One region of the Arthrobacter sp. PvP103 genome, then DNA from elsewhere that is predicted to be linked to it. Evidence: riboswitches for the same ligand, from Rfam matches in the RefSeq annotation. Region 1 holds a riboswitch; each other region holds the start of a gene.
What was found. Region 1 has a riboswitch for thiamine pyrophosphate ahead of JOE41_RS09695 (ECF transporter S component). Riboswitches for the same ligand answer to the same signal wherever they lie in the genome.

Region 1 (4,205 bases):
CAGCGGATTGGCCCGGGTGAGCAGGGCGTGGTTCGCCTGCAGGGTCAGCGCTTCCCTCACGGTGCAGCCACCTCCGGGTTGCGCAGGCCGGGACGGCCGGGCTCAGGCGTGCCAAGGTTCAGCTCGGTGCCGCCGAGGACGTCGCTGAACTCCTGGTCGTGGGTCACCGACACCACGGCGGTGCCGGCGTCGAGGAGTTCGGAGAGGAAGGACGCCAGTTCCGCCCAGGTATTGGCATCCTGCCCGAAGGTGGGCTCGTCGAGGATCAGCACGCGGGGATGGGCGGCCAACACGGTGGCGACGGACAGCCGGCGCTTCTCTCCGCCGGAGAGTGTGTAGGGGTTGGCGTCCACCAGCTTGGTCAGCCGGAGGCGCTCCAGGAGTTCGTCCACTCGGTCCTCTCCGTGGCCCAGGTGCCGCGGGCCGAACATCAGCTCATCCAGCACCCGGCCGGTGACGAACTGGTGTTCCGGCTCCTGGAACACGGTTCCGATCCGGGAGATCAGCTGTTCCGCCTTCCACTTGTACGGGTCAATGCCGGCACCTTCGCTGAGGTCAACCGTGGCGGAAACCGTGCCCGCCACCGGCTGGAGCAGGCCGGCGAGGGTCAGGGCAAACGTGGACTTTCCGGAACCGTTCGGCCCCGTGATGGTCAGTGCCTGGCCGGCACGGACCTGCGCCGTGATGCCGGACTGCACCGGTACCGGCTGGACAGCCTTGAACCGCCGCCGGCGGGGACGTTCGCGGGACACGGCAAGGTTCTCGGAGGCCAGCAGGAGGTTCCCGGCGCCCGGCTCTCCCGGGCCGCCCTGCGCTCCGGTGCCGGGTGCTTCGGTGGCACCGGTCCGCGCCCGGGTGGCGGGCACATACCCGGGCACCCAGACGCCGGCGGCAACGAGCATGTCCCGGGCCTCTGCCAGGACCTGGTCCGGCGGGCCGTCCAGGAGCACCGCGGTGTCCGTGGCGGATCCCGGCTGCAGCACCACGATCCGGTCCACAAGGTCTTTCCATACGCCCACGCGGTGTTCCACCACCACCAGCGTTGCCCCGGTCTTGTCCAGGCAACGGCCCACGGCGTCACGGACTTCCAGGACGCCCGCGGGGTCCAGGTTGGCGGTGGGCTCGTCGAGGAGCAGCAGCCCCGGGCGCATGGCGAGGATGCCGGCCAACGCGAGGCGCTGCTTCTGCCCGCCGGACAGGGCCGACGTCGGGTGGTCCAGCGGCAAGTGGGCCAGCCCGACGTCGTCGAGCGCCTCTCCGACACGCGTCCAGATGTCCGGGCGCGGGACGGCGAGGTTCTCGGCGCCGAAGGCGACGTCGTCCCCCACGCGGGAAAGGACCACCTGCGTCTCGGGGTCCTGCTGCATCAGGCCGGCTCGCCCGCGCCGGGCACGCGGCGGGGCGCCGTCGATCAGCAGGGTGCCGGTCTCGTCGGAGTCGTCGGCATCCGGCGTTCCGTCGTGGTGGGCTCCGGAGTCGCTGTCACCGAGCACCCCGGCGAGGGCATGCAGCAGCGTGGATTTGCCCGCGCCGGATGGACCCAGCAGCAGCACGCGTTCGCCCGGCCGAATGTCCAGGTCCAGGCCGTGGACGGCGGGCCGGGACCGGCCGGCATGCCGCCAGCCCCAGCCGCGTGCCGTGACCGCTGCCGGGCGGACGGTGTCGGAAGACGTCATGAGCAGTGTGCGTTCATCAGGAGAAGACGGGCTCCGCCGCTGCCTTGCGGGAGGCGAAGGAGCTCAGCACGCCGGTCCGGGCCAGGCCGCGGGTGGCGATCCAGGACAGGCCGCCGGCGATGATCGCACCGGAGATGGCCGTGAAGATGATGTAAGCCAGCTTGTCGCCGGCGGCGTAGGCGATATTCCACCCCCACGGGGCGAACGAGTCGTTCAGGCCGCAGAAGAGGCCCGCAGCGGCACCGGCCAGTAGCGAAACGGGGAGGTTGAACTTCTTGTAAACGAACACCGCGAAGATGATCTCCGCACCGAGCCCCTGCACGAAGCCGGAGAACAGCACGGACGCGCCGTACTGCGAGCCCATGATCAGCTCACCGGTGGCGGCCACTGTTTCGCAGAACAGGGCGGCTCCGGGCTTGCGGATGATCAGCATGCCCAGGACGGCGGGAATCATCCAGCCGCCTGCGATGAGGCCGGTCAGCGGCGGGTAGACGGCGTTCATGGGCGGCGAAACGGCAGCGGCCCCCTGGGACCAGGCCCAGAAAATGACGCCGCCGGCTACTGCGATCAACGCGGCAACCACAATGTCCACCACACGCCAGTTGTACTTGCTGTTGCCAAGCGTCTGCTTGGCCGTCATTCCAGTCATTTTCTTCCTCCTGAGGTACAGGAGGGGAGAGTGCTACCCGGGCAGTCCGCGGCTTCCGCCGCCAGCTGCCGGACACTCTGAGAACTCGACTCCCTTGCGCCGGTACTAACCGGATCAGGTTCGAGGGTCTGCGGCTGTCCGCACTCTCAGCGCCCGCCTCCGGTTCCCTGGAATGTTCCAGTGATGCCCGACGGCGACGCTCCCCTGTCGTATCAATTCGCCCTTGTGGGCGTGGATCAGTTTACACCCGCGGGCCCGCGAAATCCCGGGGAGGGTGTCACAATGGGCGGTGATGCGGCCGGGTTGATGCGGCTAGGCTAGGGGAAGCCCTGTTTCCGTCGTTTCCCACCTGTAAGGGGTACTGGAGTGAGTTTTTTCATCAAGCTGCTTGGAACCGGAGTGAGCCTGCTTGCCGGATTCGCCGGCACCAAGGCCGTTGACGTCGTCTGGGAAAAGATCACCGGCCGCAAGCCCCCGAAGGGCGACAAGGACGACGTCCCCACCACCCTGCGCAGCGCCCTGACCTTTGCGCTGATCTCGGCGGCTGTCAGCGCCATCATCCAGGTCCTGGCCAACCGGGGCACGCAGCGTGCCATCACCCGCTTCGCCAAGAGCCAGGACATCGTCTAGGCATTTGAGGGCCGCCGCTAGGCTGCGCCGCCGTCATCCTCGTCGGCGGCGCGCTTGGCGGCGGCCTTTTTGTCGGCTGCCTTCAGCACCACGGCCTCCAGTTCATCCGTGGTGAGCAGTTCCTTGTGCAGGTGCTTGGTGCGGTAGCCTGCCCTGCCCACCATGTGGGCAGACACCGGAACGGTGAGCACCTGGAAGATCCACGCCACGAAGAGCACGGGCCACACCCACCAGGTCCGCAGCTGCAGGCCCACCGAGGCCAGCAGCAGGAACAGCCCCAGCACCTGGGGCTTGGTGGCGGCGTGCATCCTGCTCATCAGGTCGGGGAAGCGCAACAGGCCGACCGCCGCACCGAGGGACATCAGGGCGCCCACCACCATAAAGACGGCCGACACTGCATCAATGATTGTGTCCACGGCAGATGGTTCAGGATTCATGGGGCTGCTCCCGCCGGTCGGCCACGAAGCGCGCCACGGTCACGGATCCGATGAACCCGATGATGGACAGCGCCACGAGCAGCATCAGGTTGTTCAGGTGCCGGTTGACGGCCATGTCTATGCAGAGCGTGGCACCGATGATGGCCAGCAGCACGTCAGAGGCCAGCACCCGGTCCAGCAGGGACGGGCCGATGGCGATCCGGACAATCGCCCCGGCTGCCGCCAGGGATAGGATCACGGCCGTCACGGCCAGGACAACGCCCATCATGCCGCTACCTCCTGTTTCAGTGCGGCCAGTTCCTCGCGGGTGCCCATGATCCTGATCAGTGCCGCCTCGGCGTCCCGGACCTCTTTGCGCAGGTTCACAATGTCCTCTCCGCTCCGCACGTTGAGTCCGTGGATGTAGAGCGTGGACGTGGAGCGGTCCACCTCAACCACCAGCGAACCCGGGATCAGCGAAATGACGTGGCCGGTGGCCGTCACCATCAGGTCCGAGTGGCTGCGCAGCTTGACCGCGACGACCGCGTTGGTCACCTTGGGCCCGCGGGCCAACGCCAGGTACAGCACCTGGAAGCTGGCGGCCACAACCTTGGCCAGGAACACCAGTGCGAACGGAACTGCCCGCACGATGCTGAAGCGGCCGCCCAGCTCCACCGGGGGCAGGTAGAAAAGCCGTGCCACCACTACCGCGATCAGCGCACCGAACAGCAGGTTACCGGGGCTGAAGTCCTGCCAGAGCGCTGCCCAGACGAACACCAGCCAGACCAGGAGGGGCAGTTCCTGCCGGATTGAGATCCGTCGGCGGTTCATTTG
Region 2 (4,205 bases), 1.7 Mb from region 1:
GTCATCACCGAGGCCGAGTTCCTGGCCCGCCGGGAGTCGGTGGACCGCCAGATGATCGTTCGCCAGCGCGACGACAGAATCCAGATCGGTGTCCTGGAGGACGGCGTCCTGGCTGAGCACTTCGTTTCCAAGACCCAGCAGGACTCCCTGATCGGCAACGTCTACCTGGGCAAGGTCCAGAACGTGCTGCCGTCCATGGAAGCCGCTTTCGTGGACATCGGACGCGGACGCAACGCAGTCCTCTACGCCGGTGAAGTCAACTGGGACGCCGTCAACCTCGAAGGAAAGCAGCGCCGGATCGAGAACGCGCTGAAATCCGGCGACTCCGTGCTGGTCCAGGTCACCAAGGATCCGGTCGGCCACAAGGGTGCACGCCTGACCAGCCAGATCTCGCTGCCCGGCCGGTACCTCGTGTACGTTCCCGGCGGATCCATGACCGGCATCTCCCGGAAGCTGCCCGACGTCGAGCGCAACCGCCTTAAGCGGATCCTCAAGGACCGCCTGCCGGAAGACGCCGGTGTGATCGTCCGCACCGCTGCCGAGGGCGCGTCCGAGGAAGAACTGACGCACGACATCAACCGCTTGCGTGCCCAATGGGAAGGCATTGAAAGCCAGGCCACGTCCACGAAGATCCTTGCTCCGGAGCTCCTCTACGGCGAACCGGATCTCACCATCAAGGTCGTCCGGGACGTCTTCAACGAGGACTTCTCCAAGCTGATCGTCTCCGGCGAGGAAGCCTGGGACACCATCGAGGCGTACGTGACGTACGTGGCACCGGACCTGGTGGGGCGGCTCGAAAAATGGACCAAGGACACGGACATCTTCGCGGCCTGGCGCATCGACGAGCAGATCCACAAGGCCCTGGACCGCAAGGTCTTCCTGCCCTCCGGCGGCTCCCTCGTGATCGACCGCACCGAAGCCATGACCGTGGTGGACGTAAACACCGGTAAGTTCACCGGCAGCGGCGGCAACCTGGAGGAAACCGTCACCAAGAACAACCTGGAAGCGGCTGAAGAAGTCGTGCGCCAACTGCGGCTGCGCGACATCGGCGGCATCATCGTCATCGACTTCATCGACATGGTGCTCGAATCCAACCGCGACCTTGTGCTGCGCCGCATGGTGGAGTGCCTCGGACGCGACCGGACCAAGCACCAGGTTGCGGAAGTGACCTCGCTGGGCCTGGTGCAGATGACCCGCAAGCGCATGGGCACCGGGCTGCTGGAGGTCTTCGGCGAGCAGTGCGAGGCCTGCGCCGGCCGCGGCATCGTCACCCACGACGAGCCGGTGGAACACCGCCGGGCCAACACTGTTGCCGCCGAGCACCACGTGCAGCGGACGGAAGCCCAGCAGCCTCCCCGGACGGAGCGCAAGAGCCGCCGCCGCGGCAAGGGCGGCCAGCCGGCCTCCGAGGCTGTTCCGTTGACGCCGGCCCCGGTGCACCACGAGCCCACCGAAGCCGAACGCCACGCCAAGGCTGAAGCGACCCGCGTTGCCCTGGCCAACATCGCTGCGGCAGCACACGCCGCCCACCTGCATGACTCCGAGACGGGCCATGCAGCCCCGGCGGCCGCCGCACAGGCAAGTGCCGCACAGGCTGTCGGCCAGGCACTCGCCGCGCAGGCTCCTTCCGGGCAAGCCGGAGCGACGGCCGGGGAAGGGGCGGCCCAGCCGTCCACCACCCAGCCCGCCACGGCAAGGCCGGCCAAGGTGTCGGAATCTGAAGCAGCAGCCGCAGGACGGCCCGCGGCCGTTCTGACCTTCGGTGGCGAAAAGGTGGCACTGCCGTTTGTTGAGCATGCCGGCGAAGCACCCGCGTCCGGAGCCGCCCTGACTCTCGACCGGCTCGCTGAGGCTTTCGCGCACCTGGGTGAGCCTGCAGCTGCTGAGGCTCCGGCGTCACCGGCTGAGCAGCAGGCTCCGTCCGCCCAGGCGCCGGTCGAGGCACCCGCCCGTGTGCCGTCGGTCCAGGCCCCGGCAGCACCCGCTGCTGAAGCCGACTACACCGACCACACTGCGGTCCAGGGCCGGGCGCGCCGTCCCCGCCGTCACCGGAGTGCCAGCCGCGCCCAGGGCGCAGCCAACGAGACGTCCGTGGAACACCACGAAACTGCTCCTGTGGCCGCGTCAGGGCACACCCATGAGGCAAAGGCTCCCGAGCCGGCGAAGAAGGATGTGCCCGCCAAGGCACCGGCCAGCGAGCCGATCATCCTGGGTGTGGGAGTACCGGCCTCCGAGCTCTGATCCCACAGCACCACGGTCCCACACGCTGACATCGCGGGTGCGGTCCGGGACTGGCGTAGCAATACGCCGGTTTCGGGCCGTGCCCGTGAGTTCGTTGCGGTGGAACAGCTAGGCTAGGGGACTGACACGGGGTGCCGCGCACAGGGCCGGCTGAGATCCACACCCGTTGAACCTGTCCGGTTAGCACCGGCGAAGGGATGTCTCCTTTGGCCTCATCATTCCTGCCCACCCCTGCCTCCGAAGTCGCCCGCGAATCATCACCGGGCGGCACTGTCCTGCGCAGTACGCCCCGGGTCCTGGCCATCGCCGGCTCCGATCCGTCCGGCGGGGCGGGGATCCAGGCCGACCTCAAAAGCATTGCCGCAAACGGCGGATACGGCATGGCTGCCATCACCGCCCTGACGGCGCAGAACACCCGTGGCGTTCGTGCCGTGCACGTGCCCCCGGCGGATTTCCTGACGGCCCAGCTTGAAGCCATCAGCGACGACATCAGCATTGACGCCGTCAAGATCGGCATGCTGGGTGACTCTTCGGTGATCGCCGCTGTCCGCAGCTGGCTGGAGAAGGCCCGTCCCGCCGTCGTGGTTCTTGACCCCGTGATGGTCGCCACCAGCGGGGACAGGCTCCTGCAGGAGGCGGCCGAGGCGGCACTGCGCGAACTCCTGCCCCTCGCCGACCTCGTCACTCCCAACCTGGCGGAACTGGCGATTCTCCTCAACGAACCGCTCGCGGACGACTGGGAGGCGGCACTCGCCCAGGGGAAGCGCCTCGCCGCCCAGACCGGCGCCACTGTGCTCGTCAAGGGCGGACACCTCGACGGCGGGGAGTGCCCTGACGCGCTGGTCAACACGGCAGGGCTGCTCGCCCAGGACGTTGTGGTTGTACCCGGCGAGCGGATCGACACCATGAACAGCCACGGCACCGGCTGCTCCCTGTCCTCGGCAATGGCCACCGCGCAGGCGAGGCTGGGGGACTGGGAGGAATCCTTGCGGACAGTGAAGCCATGGTTGCAGGGGGCCCTCCGGGAAGCCGGCGCCTTGGACGTGGGAACAGGCAACGGCCCGGTGCACCATTTCCACCACCTGGCCCCCAAAGGAAGTGACGCGCCCGCCGAAGGCCGGTTCGCAGCGGTGCTCTGGCAAGATGCCGGGCCGGACCTGGACGCCGTCTACGGGCTCGACTTCATCCGCGGCCTGGCCGACGGCTCCCTCACCGAGCAGCACTTCGCCTATTACCTTGCCCAGGATGCCATCTACCTGAACGGCTATTCCCGGGTGCTTTCGCGCGCCGCCGCCATTGCCCCGACCGAGGTGGAACAGCTGTTCTGGGCGCGGTCGGCACAGCAATGCCTTGAAGTCGAGTCCGAACTGCACCGGACATGGCTCAGCACACGGAACGTGGACACCGCACTCGGACCGGTTACGAAGTCCTACGTGGACCACTTGCTGGCCTCATCCGTTTCAGGCAGCTACGGGGTACTCGTCGCCGCTGTGCTCCCGTGCTTCTGGCTGTATGCAGAGGTGGGTGCCACCCTGCACGGGCAGTTCCTTGCTGCCGGGTCGGCCCCGGACCACCCGTACGCCGAATGGCTCCGCACCTACGCGGACGAAGGGTTTGCCGCCGCCACCCGGCAGGCAGTGCGCATCACCGACGACGCTGCCCGTGCCGCGTCTGACGCGGAGCGGCAAGCCATGCGGGTGGCCTTCCGGCAGTCGTGCCGGTACGAGGTGGAATTCTTCGACGCGCCGAGGCTTCACGCTGCACCGCAAAGCATTCCCGAGCCGGTACGATAGTGGGGCACGGTTCCGGAAGTCGTTGCGGCAACAGTCTGTTTTGAGCAGAGTGGCGCCTATCACGTACTACCACCGGAGTCAGCCTCATTTGCGGCCGAAGGCAAAATTAGCGTATTCTAGATCTTCGGTGCTTACGCCAACACTTGGGTTATAACCTCAGAACGGTCCGTT
Region 3 (4,205 bases), 1.3 Mb from region 1:
TCGAGGCTGGGGGCACCGCCGGTACCCATGATCAACCGTGATCCCAGCGGCACGCCGTCCACGATGAAGGCGTCCGCCGCAGCCTGCTGCCCGGTCCCTGCCGTGCCGGCAACCGTTGTTCCTGCCATGATGCTCAACCTCCCTGTACCGCGGTAACAAGTTCGACGTCGTCGCCCTCGGCCAGTGCCGTGACGAACCATTGGCTGCGCGGCACCACCTCGGAATTCCGCGCTACCGCCACGCCCAACTTTTGGCCGTCGGCAGCCTGCCCGTTTGGCGCGAGGTTCCTGCCGGTGACCTGGCTGACGAGGGTGGTGACGGACGCGCCGTCGGCCACCGCGTGTGCCGTGCCGTTCAGTGTGATGTTCATGCTGTTTCCTTGTTCGGGTCAATTGTGACGGTGTGCGCGGGAGTTGCCGGTCCGGCCGAAACGCCGGAAAACCGGTCGGGCCGGAACGGGGTCCAGCGTGGATCGGCGTCGCCGTCCATCAGCTGCCTGCAGATGGACGCCGCGGCAGGAGTGAGCAGGACGCCATGCCGGAAAAAGCCGGTGGCAATGATCAGCCCCTCAATATCCATGCCGGTTCCTGCGGCCGCTACTCGGCCCAGCAGCGGCGCGTTGTCCGGCGTTCCCGGACGGGCCCTCGCCGTGGCTTCGAGCAGTTCCAATTCGGCGACGGCGGGGACCAGCACCTGCGCATCGCGGAGCAGCTGGTAGACGCCGCCGGCGGAAACGGCCGATCCTGCGGGTGTTACGGGCCCCGCAGGCGCCGTAACGGCGGTGCCGATGCCCGCTCCTGACAGCGAATCTTCACGCTGCGTGGCCCCAATAACCACGGTGCCGTCCTGCCGGGGCACGATGTAGACGGGAACTCCGTGGACCATTCCACGGACCGTGGATGTCACCAGGGGTTGCAGGTAGGCGGGGACGCGCAGGCGCAGGATGTCGCCGTACACCGGGCGCAGCGGCAGCTGAAGTCCGGGAGGCATTCCGCCCAGGGACGCGGATTCCAGTCCGTTGGCAATGATTGTTTCGCCAGCGTGCACGGTTCCTCCCCCGGCCAGGCTGACGCCGCTGACGCGCCCGTCCTCCCAGAGCAGGCCGGCGGCCCGGTCACACACGGCGGCCCCTGGCAGGAGCTCCGCGATCCGGGCGAGGAGTTTGCGGGGATCCACCTGATGGTCGGCCGGGATGTCGAAGGCGCAGGATATCCCGGGGCTCAGCAGCGGCTCCCGTGCCCGGGCTTCCCTGACCGTCAGCGGTTCCACCGTTAGGCCGCTGGCCTGCTGGACGGCGCGCAGGTCGGCGAGCGCCCGGCGGTCTGCGGCGTCGGCACCCACGGCGAGGGTCGCCGTCGTAAGGTAGCCGGTGTCCGGGCCGTCGCCGCCGTGTTCATGGGAGGCACGCCCGGTTTCCAGGCCGGCCGCGAAGGCCGGCCACAGTCCCGAGGAGTGGAGCATGAGCTCCAGGAGGTCTTCCTCCTGGTAGTGGAGTTCGCTGACCGGCGCCAGCATGCCTGCGGCGGCCCAGCTCGCGCCCGTTCCCGGTGCGTCGTCGATGATCACCACGGACCTGCCCGACTTCCGGGCTTCCCAGGCGATGCCGTGGCCGATTACTCCCCCGCCGATCACGGCGACGTCTGCGCTGATGTGCACGCCGTGCCCGTCGCGACTGCGCGCGGGTGGGCGGGTGGGCGGGGATTGCGGGGTCATTGTCATCCTTCCCTACGCCGGTACTAACCGGATCAGGTCAAGCGGTCGGCTCTGACGCCCTCTCAGCCCTGCAGCTTTGTGACAGCTGCGGCGGGCTCCCGCGGTACTCCCCCAGTTTAGGGGAACTAGGCTTGTGCCATGACCGAGCAAGCTCTCCTTACTGATGCCCGCCTGTACCTCTGCACTGATGCCCGCACGGATCGCGGCGATTTTGCCGACTTCGTTGATGCCGCCTACGCAGGCGGCGTGGACATCATCCAGCTCCGCGACAAGGGCCTGGAAGCGGCCGAGGAGCTCGAGCTGCTCGAAGTACTGGAAACCGCGGCCCGCCGCCATGGCCGGCTGTGGTCGGTCAACGACCGCGCGGACATCGCCTCGCTCTCCGGCGCCCCGGTGCTTCATGTAGGGCAGAAGGACCTCCCCCTGGCGTCCGCCCGGAAGTTCCTCGGCGGTGAAGCCGTGATCGGCCTGTCCACGCACAGCCACGGGCAGATCGATGCCGCCATCGCCGCATCCCGTGGTGCGGGAGGCCTGGATTATTTCTGCGTCGGGCCGGTGTGGGCCACTCCCACGAAGCCGGGCCGTGCCGCCGTCGGCCTCGAGCTGGTCCGCTATGCGGCGGAAGCCGCCGGCAAAACGACTGCCAAAACAACTGGCGGCGTTGCGGGGCCAACGGTTGACGGGCCGCGCCTGCCGTGGTTCGCCATCGGCGGCATCGACCTGGGCAACGTAGAACAGGTGGCGGCTGCAGGAGCGGAGCGGATCGTGGTGGTCCGCGCCATCACCGAGGCCGACGACCCCGCCGCGGCCGCGAGGTCGCTGCTGGCGGCACTCGACGCCGGCGCATCCTGACTATCCGGTCAGGCCGAGCTGCGTCATCCGCTTGGAGTGCTTCTCCGCCAGACCGGCGATCAGCCCGCTGACCAGCTCTTTCGCGGCGGCACTGTCCTCGCCGCCGATCAGGCTTCCCAGGAACGCATGCTCGTAGCTGACGCGTCGCGCCTGGGTCAGTGCTTCGCCCAGCAGCCGCCTGCCCCATAGGGCAAGCCTCGACGCGAGCCTCGGATCATCGGCGAGCGCGCTCCTCAGCCGTTCGCGGAGAACTTCCGTTGTCTCGTCGGAGGCCTGGATCTGTTCGATGACGTCCCGCGTTCCGGCATCAACATAGCGGGAGATAGCCCGGTAGAAGTCTGCAGAAACCGTATCGATCACGTAGGCCTTCATCAGTGATTCGTACCAGTCGGCCGGGCGCGTCCGTGAATGGAAATAGTCCACGGCCGCCTGGAACGGCAGCATGGCATCCTCGGCGTCGATCCCCATGGCCTCAAGCCGGGCGCTCACCAGCTCGTAGTGCCGGAACTCCACCACGGCAATCCTGCCGAGCACGGCCCGGTCGTGAAGGGTCGGCGAATACCGCGCGTCAGAGGAGAACCTCTCGAAAGCTGACAGCTCGCCGTAGGCCATCATTCCGAACAAGTCTGCGACGAAACGGTTGTAGCGAGCGGTGTCAGCCGGGGATGAGCTCATCGTCCAAGACTAATGGCGCAAATGGAGCTAACCTGACTTTCGTGTCACATCATCACCTGACTCCAAATGTCCACGAACAGACCAACCGGCTGGCCGAAGCGCTGAACGCGCTGCGCACGGAGTTGGAGCTGCCCGGGCCCTTCCCTGACGATGTCCTGCGGGATGCGCTGGCGGCCATCGCGGAACATAAGATGCCTGACCTGGACCTCACCGATGTGGGCTTTGTGACCATCGATCCGCCGTCTTCCACTGACCTGGACCAAGCCCTCTTCATCGAGCGGTCAGGCGACGGGTACAAGGTTTTCTATGCCATCGCCGACGTGCCGTCCTTTGTGGCACCGGGCGGTGCGCTCGACGCCGAGACGCGCCGACGGGGGCAGACGTTCTACGCCCCGGACGGTCGGATTCCGTTGCACCCGGAGGTCATCAGCGAACAGGCCGGCAGCCTGCTTGCCGGCCAGTTGTGCGCCGCCTTCGTGTGGGAGTTCGACCTGGATGCGGCGGCCCAAGTGGTATCGGTGCTGGTGCGCCGGGCCAGGATCCGGAGCCGGGCGAAGCTCACCTATAAGGGAGTCCAGGCCGAGCTGGATTCCGGCAGTGCCGCCCCCGTCCTCCTGCTCCTGAGGGAGGTGGGGATCAAGCGCGTGGAACTTGAGCGGCTCCGCGGCGGCGCCAGCCTCAACATGCCGGAACAGGAAATCGAACAGCTGCCCGACGGCGGCTACCGCATCGTGGCGGCTCCGCCCCTCCCCGTGGAGGACTGGAATGCGCAGATCTCCCTCATGACCGGCATGGCTGCGGCTGACCTTATGCTCGAAGGCAAGGTCGGGATCCTGCGTACCATGCCCGCCCCCGACGAACGGTCGCTCCTTCATTTCAAGCGGCAGACAAACGCGCTCGGAAAGCCGTGGGACGGTGAGGCGAGCTACGGCGAGTACCTGCGCTCCCTTGACCCCACCGACCCC
Region 4 (4,205 bases), 1.6 Mb from region 1:
TGCCATAGGGTTGGGGCATGTTTAAGCAGCGCGTAGTGTTCGTCCACGGTTCGGGAGCCTTCGGGTCTGCCGCGTGGCCCAAGCAGCACGGCATGGCCCTGGCCTACGACGCACTGTTCCTGCGCCGGCACGGTTTCGACGCGTCTGCGGAGCCCGTCGAATCGGACTTCCAGGCGGACGCCGGGATTGTGCTGGGGGCCTTGGCGGACGATGGCCGGGGCGCGGCCGGCGGGCACGTCGTGGCCCATGCCCAGGGCGCCATTGCGGCCATGATGGCGGCCGTGGAACGCCCGGACCTGGTGCATTCCCTCACCCTCGTGGAGCCCGCCTGCCTGTCACTGACCGCCGAACTGCCGGCCACTGCTGCGCACCGCGCCTTGATGCAGCCGCTTTTTGACGTGCGGCATCAGCTCGGCGACGACGACTTCCAGCGGGAGTTCGTCCGTCGGGCATTTTCCGTGCACAGTGATGGGCCGGCCACGCCGGAAGCACTCAACGCCGCCCGCCGGCTGCGGCTGCAGGCGCCCCCGTGGGAGGCGCCACTGCAGATCGTGCCGGGAGTCCCCACGCTCGTGCTCACCGGCGGCTGGGAGCCGCTCTACGAAGAGATAGCCGGTTACCTGCGTGAAACCGGTGCCCAGCACCGCGTTGCCGCGGGCGGACACCGGCCTCAGGATTCGGTGGAGGGAGACCGGGTTATCCGGTCGTTCATCGCGGAAGTCAGCAGGCGTCAGCACTCACGGGCGTCGTAGCGTCGCCCGTCGCTGCACCGTGCCGGCCCGGTCGTTCCGGGTCTGGAAGCTGCAGCTCGGGTAGGTAGACCTTGCCGCCGGCCGCGAGGAATTCGTTGCTCTTCTCACGCATGCCTGCCGCCATCTCGGCGAGTGCCGACTGTGCCTCGGCGGAACCGTACTCGTCCCTGATGTCCTGGCTGATGCGCATTGAGCAGAACTTGGGCCCGCACATGGAGCAGAAGTGCGCGGTCTTGGCTGGCTCCGCGGGCAGCGTCTCGTCATGGAAGGATTCGGCGGTGACCGGGTCCAGCGAGAGGGCGAACTGGTCCCGCCAGCGGAATTCGAACCGGGCCTTGGACAGGGCGTCGTCGCGTTGGTGCGCGCCGGGGTGGCCCTTGGCGAGGTCGGCGGCGTGGGCGGCGATCTTGTAGGTGATGACGCCTGTCTTGACATCGTCCTTGTTTGGCAGCCCCAGGTGTTCCTTGGGCGTGACGTAGCAGAGCATGGCCGTGCCGTAGCGGGCGATTTCCGTAGCGCCGATGGCGGAGGTGATGTGGTCGTAGCCCGGGGCTATGTCCGTGACCAGCGGCCCCAGCGTGTAGAACGGTGCTCCCTTGCAGAGTTCCTGCTGGCGTTCCACGTTTTCACGGACCAGGTGGAACGGCACGTGGCCGGGTCCTTCCACCATCACCTGCACGTCGAACTCCCAGGCGCGCTGCGTCAGTTCGGCCAGGGTATCCAGTTCGGCGAACTGGGCGGCGTCGTTCGCGTCCGCCGTCGCACCGGGCCGCAGCCCGTCGCCCAGCGAAAACGCGACGTCGTACTTGGCGAAAATTTCGCACAGCTCGTCGAAGTGCGTGTACAGGAAGTTCTCCTGGTGGTGGGCAAGGCACCAGCCGGCCATGATGGAGCCGCCGCGGGAGACGATGCCGGTCACCCGGTTGGCGGTCAGGGGCACATACCGCAGCAGCACGCCGGCGTGGATGGTCATGTAGTCCACGCCCTGCTCGCACTGCTCGATCACGGTGTCGCGGAAAATTTCCCACGTCAGTTTGTTGGCCTCGCCGTTGACCTTTTCCAGTGCCTGGTAGATGGGAACGGTGCCGATCGGCACGGGGGAGTTGCGGATGATCCACTCACGGGTGGTGTGGATGTCATCGCCGGTGGACAGGTCCATCACGGTGTCGGCGCCCCACAGTGTGGCCCACTGCAGCTTGTCGACCTCCTCCGCGATGGAGCTCGTGACGGCCGAGTTGCCGATGTTGGCGTTGATCTTCACCAGGAAGGCCTTGCCGATGATCATCGGTTCGGATTCCGGGTGGTTGATGTTGTTGGGGATGATGGCGCGGCCGGCAGCCACTTCGCTGCGGACCAGCTCCACGTCGCAGTTTTCGCGGAGGGCAACGAACTGCATCTCCGGCGTCACGACACCCTGCCGGGCGTAGTGCATCTGCGTGACAGTCCTGCCTTCAACGGCGCGGCGGGGCACGGCTGCGCGCCCTTCCACTCCGCGGATGCGGCGCCGCGGCGCACGGCCGACCGGCCGTCGTCGAGCAGGTTCCGTTCCCGGCCGCCATAAGGCTCGGTGTCGGCCCGCGACTCGATCCACCGGGTCCTGAAAGGTTCCAGGCCCACCACGGGATCGCTGCCGGGCCCGGCAGTCCGGTACACGCGGAACGGCGGGTTGGCTGCCCCGCCCGGTGAGTCCTCAAGGGCGATTTCGGTCACCGGCACCCGGATCCCGGTGGCTTCATCGGTGATGAATGCCAGCGAGTGCGACTTCAGGGACTGCGCTTCGGCAGGTGCCGAATTGCCGGGGGCGGCCTCGTTTTGGGCAGGGATCAGCTGTGTTTCTTGTGTATTCACGGAATACTCACTTCCTTCGCCGGCATTACCCGGACAGGTTCAACGGTCGCAGGCCGCGTCAGCCCGATCTCAGCCCTTGCAAGGGCACCCGTGTGGTCGTAGACGAAGCTACCACAGGGCCGGGGCGGGTCCGTGTCACATGCAGGTCACAACTGGGGAGGGCAGTCGGCCGGTCTAGGCTGGAAGCATGCGTGGCGTCATCGAATTCAGCGGGACCGTGCTCACCGCCCCCGACCGGGAACGGCAGGGCCTCTGGGCCGTGGACGGCAGGCTGACATTCACACGGCCGGCCGCTCCGCCTGACCTGGTGTTGAGCGGCTGGGTGCTGCCGGGCCTGGTCGATGCGCATTGCCACATCGGGCTAGGACCAGCCGGTGACGTTCCGGATTCCGTCGCCGAAGAGCAGGCTGTCACGGACCGGAACGCGGGCACGCTGCTCGTCCGTGATGCCGGCGCCGTCCACGACACGCGCTGGCTCCAGCAGCGGCCGGAGCTGCCGCGCATCATCCGCGCCGGCCGCCACATCGCCAGGACGCGCCGCTACCTCCGGGGATTCGCCATCGAAGTGGAACCGGAAGGACTGGTCGAGGCCGTACGCAAGCAGGCGCTGGCGGGTGACGGCTGGGTCAAGCTCGTAGGGGACTGGATCGACCGGGACGCCGGCGACCTTGCGCCGTCGTTCCCGGCCGCAGTGGTGCGGGACGCTGTGCGCGCCGCCCACGACGAAGGCGCCAGGGTGACCGCCCACTGTTTCGCAGAGGACACCCTGGATGACATGCTCGACGCCGGCATCGACTGCATCGAACACGGAACCGGCCTGCTGCCGCGCCACATCCCCCGGTTCGTGGACCAGCGCGTTCCCATCGTTCCCACGCTCATCAACATTGCGACGTTTCCGGACATCGCGGCTCGTGCGAAAGCGAAGTTTCCGGTGTACGCGGCGCACATGCAGGCGCTCTGGGAACGGCGGAACGAGCGCATCCTCGAGGCCTTCGAAGCGGGCGTGGCGATCTACGCCGGGACTGATGCGGGCAGTGTCATCAGCCACGGCAGGATCGTGGACGAGATCCAGGCGCTCCACGCCGCCGGCCTGCCCGCGGCGTCAGCCCTGGACGCCGCGTCCTGGGCGGCGCGGGAGTGGCTGGGAGCGGACGGCATCGCGGAAGGTGCCAGCGCCGACGTCGTGCTGTGCGAACTGGACCCCAGGGTCAATCCGGCCACACTTCGGCACCTCAAGCACATCGTTCTTCGGGGCGGCATCTCCGCTAGGAATAAATTGAACCTTCAAGTAATTTACTCTATGTAAGCGTCGCCGGACATCGGCGGCCTAGCTTCCGGAGTTTGGAGTTGGCATGACCACAGAATCCAGCAGCAATGACCTGCTGCCCGCCGATCTCGCCATGGGCACGGTGATGCTCAAGGTGGGCGACATGAAGCTGATGACGGACTATTACCAGCGCGCGCTCGGGCTGGACGTCGTGGCTGAGCAGGACGGCGGCGTGTACCTTGGACGGCGCGGAGCGCCCCTGGTCCATCTGGCGCCGGCCCCCGGGCTTAACCTCCCGGCGAAGGGCGAGGCGGGGCTGTTCCACACGGCACTGCTGT

Region 2: linked by a shared signal. The riboswitch ahead of JOE41_RS01890 (bifunctional hydroxymethylpyrimidine kinase/phosphomethylpyrimidine kinase) and the one ahead of JOE41_RS09695 (ECF transporter S component) in region 1 are both predicted to bind thiamine pyrophosphate.
Region 3: linked by a shared signal. The riboswitch ahead of JOE41_RS03910 (FAD-dependent oxidoreductase) and the one ahead of JOE41_RS09695 (ECF transporter S component) in region 1 are both predicted to bind thiamine pyrophosphate.
Region 4: linked by a shared signal. The riboswitch ahead of thiC (phosphomethylpyrimidine synthase ThiC) and the one ahead of JOE41_RS09695 (ECF transporter S component) in region 1 are both predicted to bind thiamine pyrophosphate.

The regions. Positions count from the first base shown of each region.
Region 1 covers NZ_JAFIBQ010000001.1:2,110,340-2,114,544, forward strand. Annotated here, with positions in the region: gene JOE41_RS09685 (energy-coupling factor transporter transmembrane protein EcfT) at 1-60, opposite strand, end outside; gene JOE41_RS09690 (ABC transporter ATP-binding protein) at 57-1,676, opposite strand; gene JOE41_RS09695 (ECF transporter S component) at 1,693-2,325, opposite strand; TPP riboswitch at 2,399-2,541, opposite strand; gene JOE41_RS09700 (DUF4235 domain-containing protein) at 2,692-2,955, shown strand; gene mnhG (monovalent cation/H(+) antiporter subunit G) at 2,973-3,392, opposite strand; gene JOE41_RS09710 (monovalent cation/H+ antiporter complex subunit F) at 3,382-3,660, opposite strand; gene JOE41_RS09715 (Na+/H+ antiporter subunit E) at 3,657-4,202, opposite strand; gene JOE41_RS09720 (Na+/H+ antiporter subunit D) at 4,199-4,205, opposite strand, start outside.
Region 2 covers NZ_JAFIBQ010000001.1:403,098-407,302, reverse strand. Annotated here, with positions in the region: gene JOE41_RS01895 (Rne/Rng family ribonuclease) at 1-2,241, shown strand, start outside; TPP riboswitch at 2,359-2,456, shown strand; gene JOE41_RS01890 (bifunctional hydroxymethylpyrimidine kinase/phosphomethylpyrimidine kinase) at 2,439-4,034, shown strand.
Region 3 covers NZ_JAFIBQ010000001.1:851,520-855,724, forward strand. Annotated here, with positions in the region: gene JOE41_RS03900 (thiazole synthase) at 1-128, opposite strand, end outside; gene thiS (sulfur carrier protein ThiS) at 134-370, opposite strand; gene JOE41_RS03910 (FAD-dependent oxidoreductase) at 367-1,719, opposite strand; TPP riboswitch at 1,706-1,825, opposite strand; gene thiE (thiamine phosphate synthase) at 1,852-2,565, shown strand; gene JOE41_RS03920 (ferritin-like domain-containing protein) at 2,566-3,240, opposite strand; gene JOE41_RS03925 (RNB domain-containing ribonuclease) at 3,282-4,205, shown strand, end outside.
Region 4 covers NZ_JAFIBQ010000001.1:503,510-507,714, reverse strand. Annotated here, with positions in the region: gene JOE41_RS02410 (hypothetical protein) at 18-752, shown strand; partial or broken gene thiC (phosphomethylpyrimidine synthase ThiC) at 721-2,600, opposite strand; TPP riboswitch at 2,595-2,702, opposite strand; gene JOE41_RS02400 (amidohydrolase family protein) at 2,788-3,906, shown strand; gene JOE41_RS02395 (VOC family protein) at 3,953-4,205, shown strand, end outside.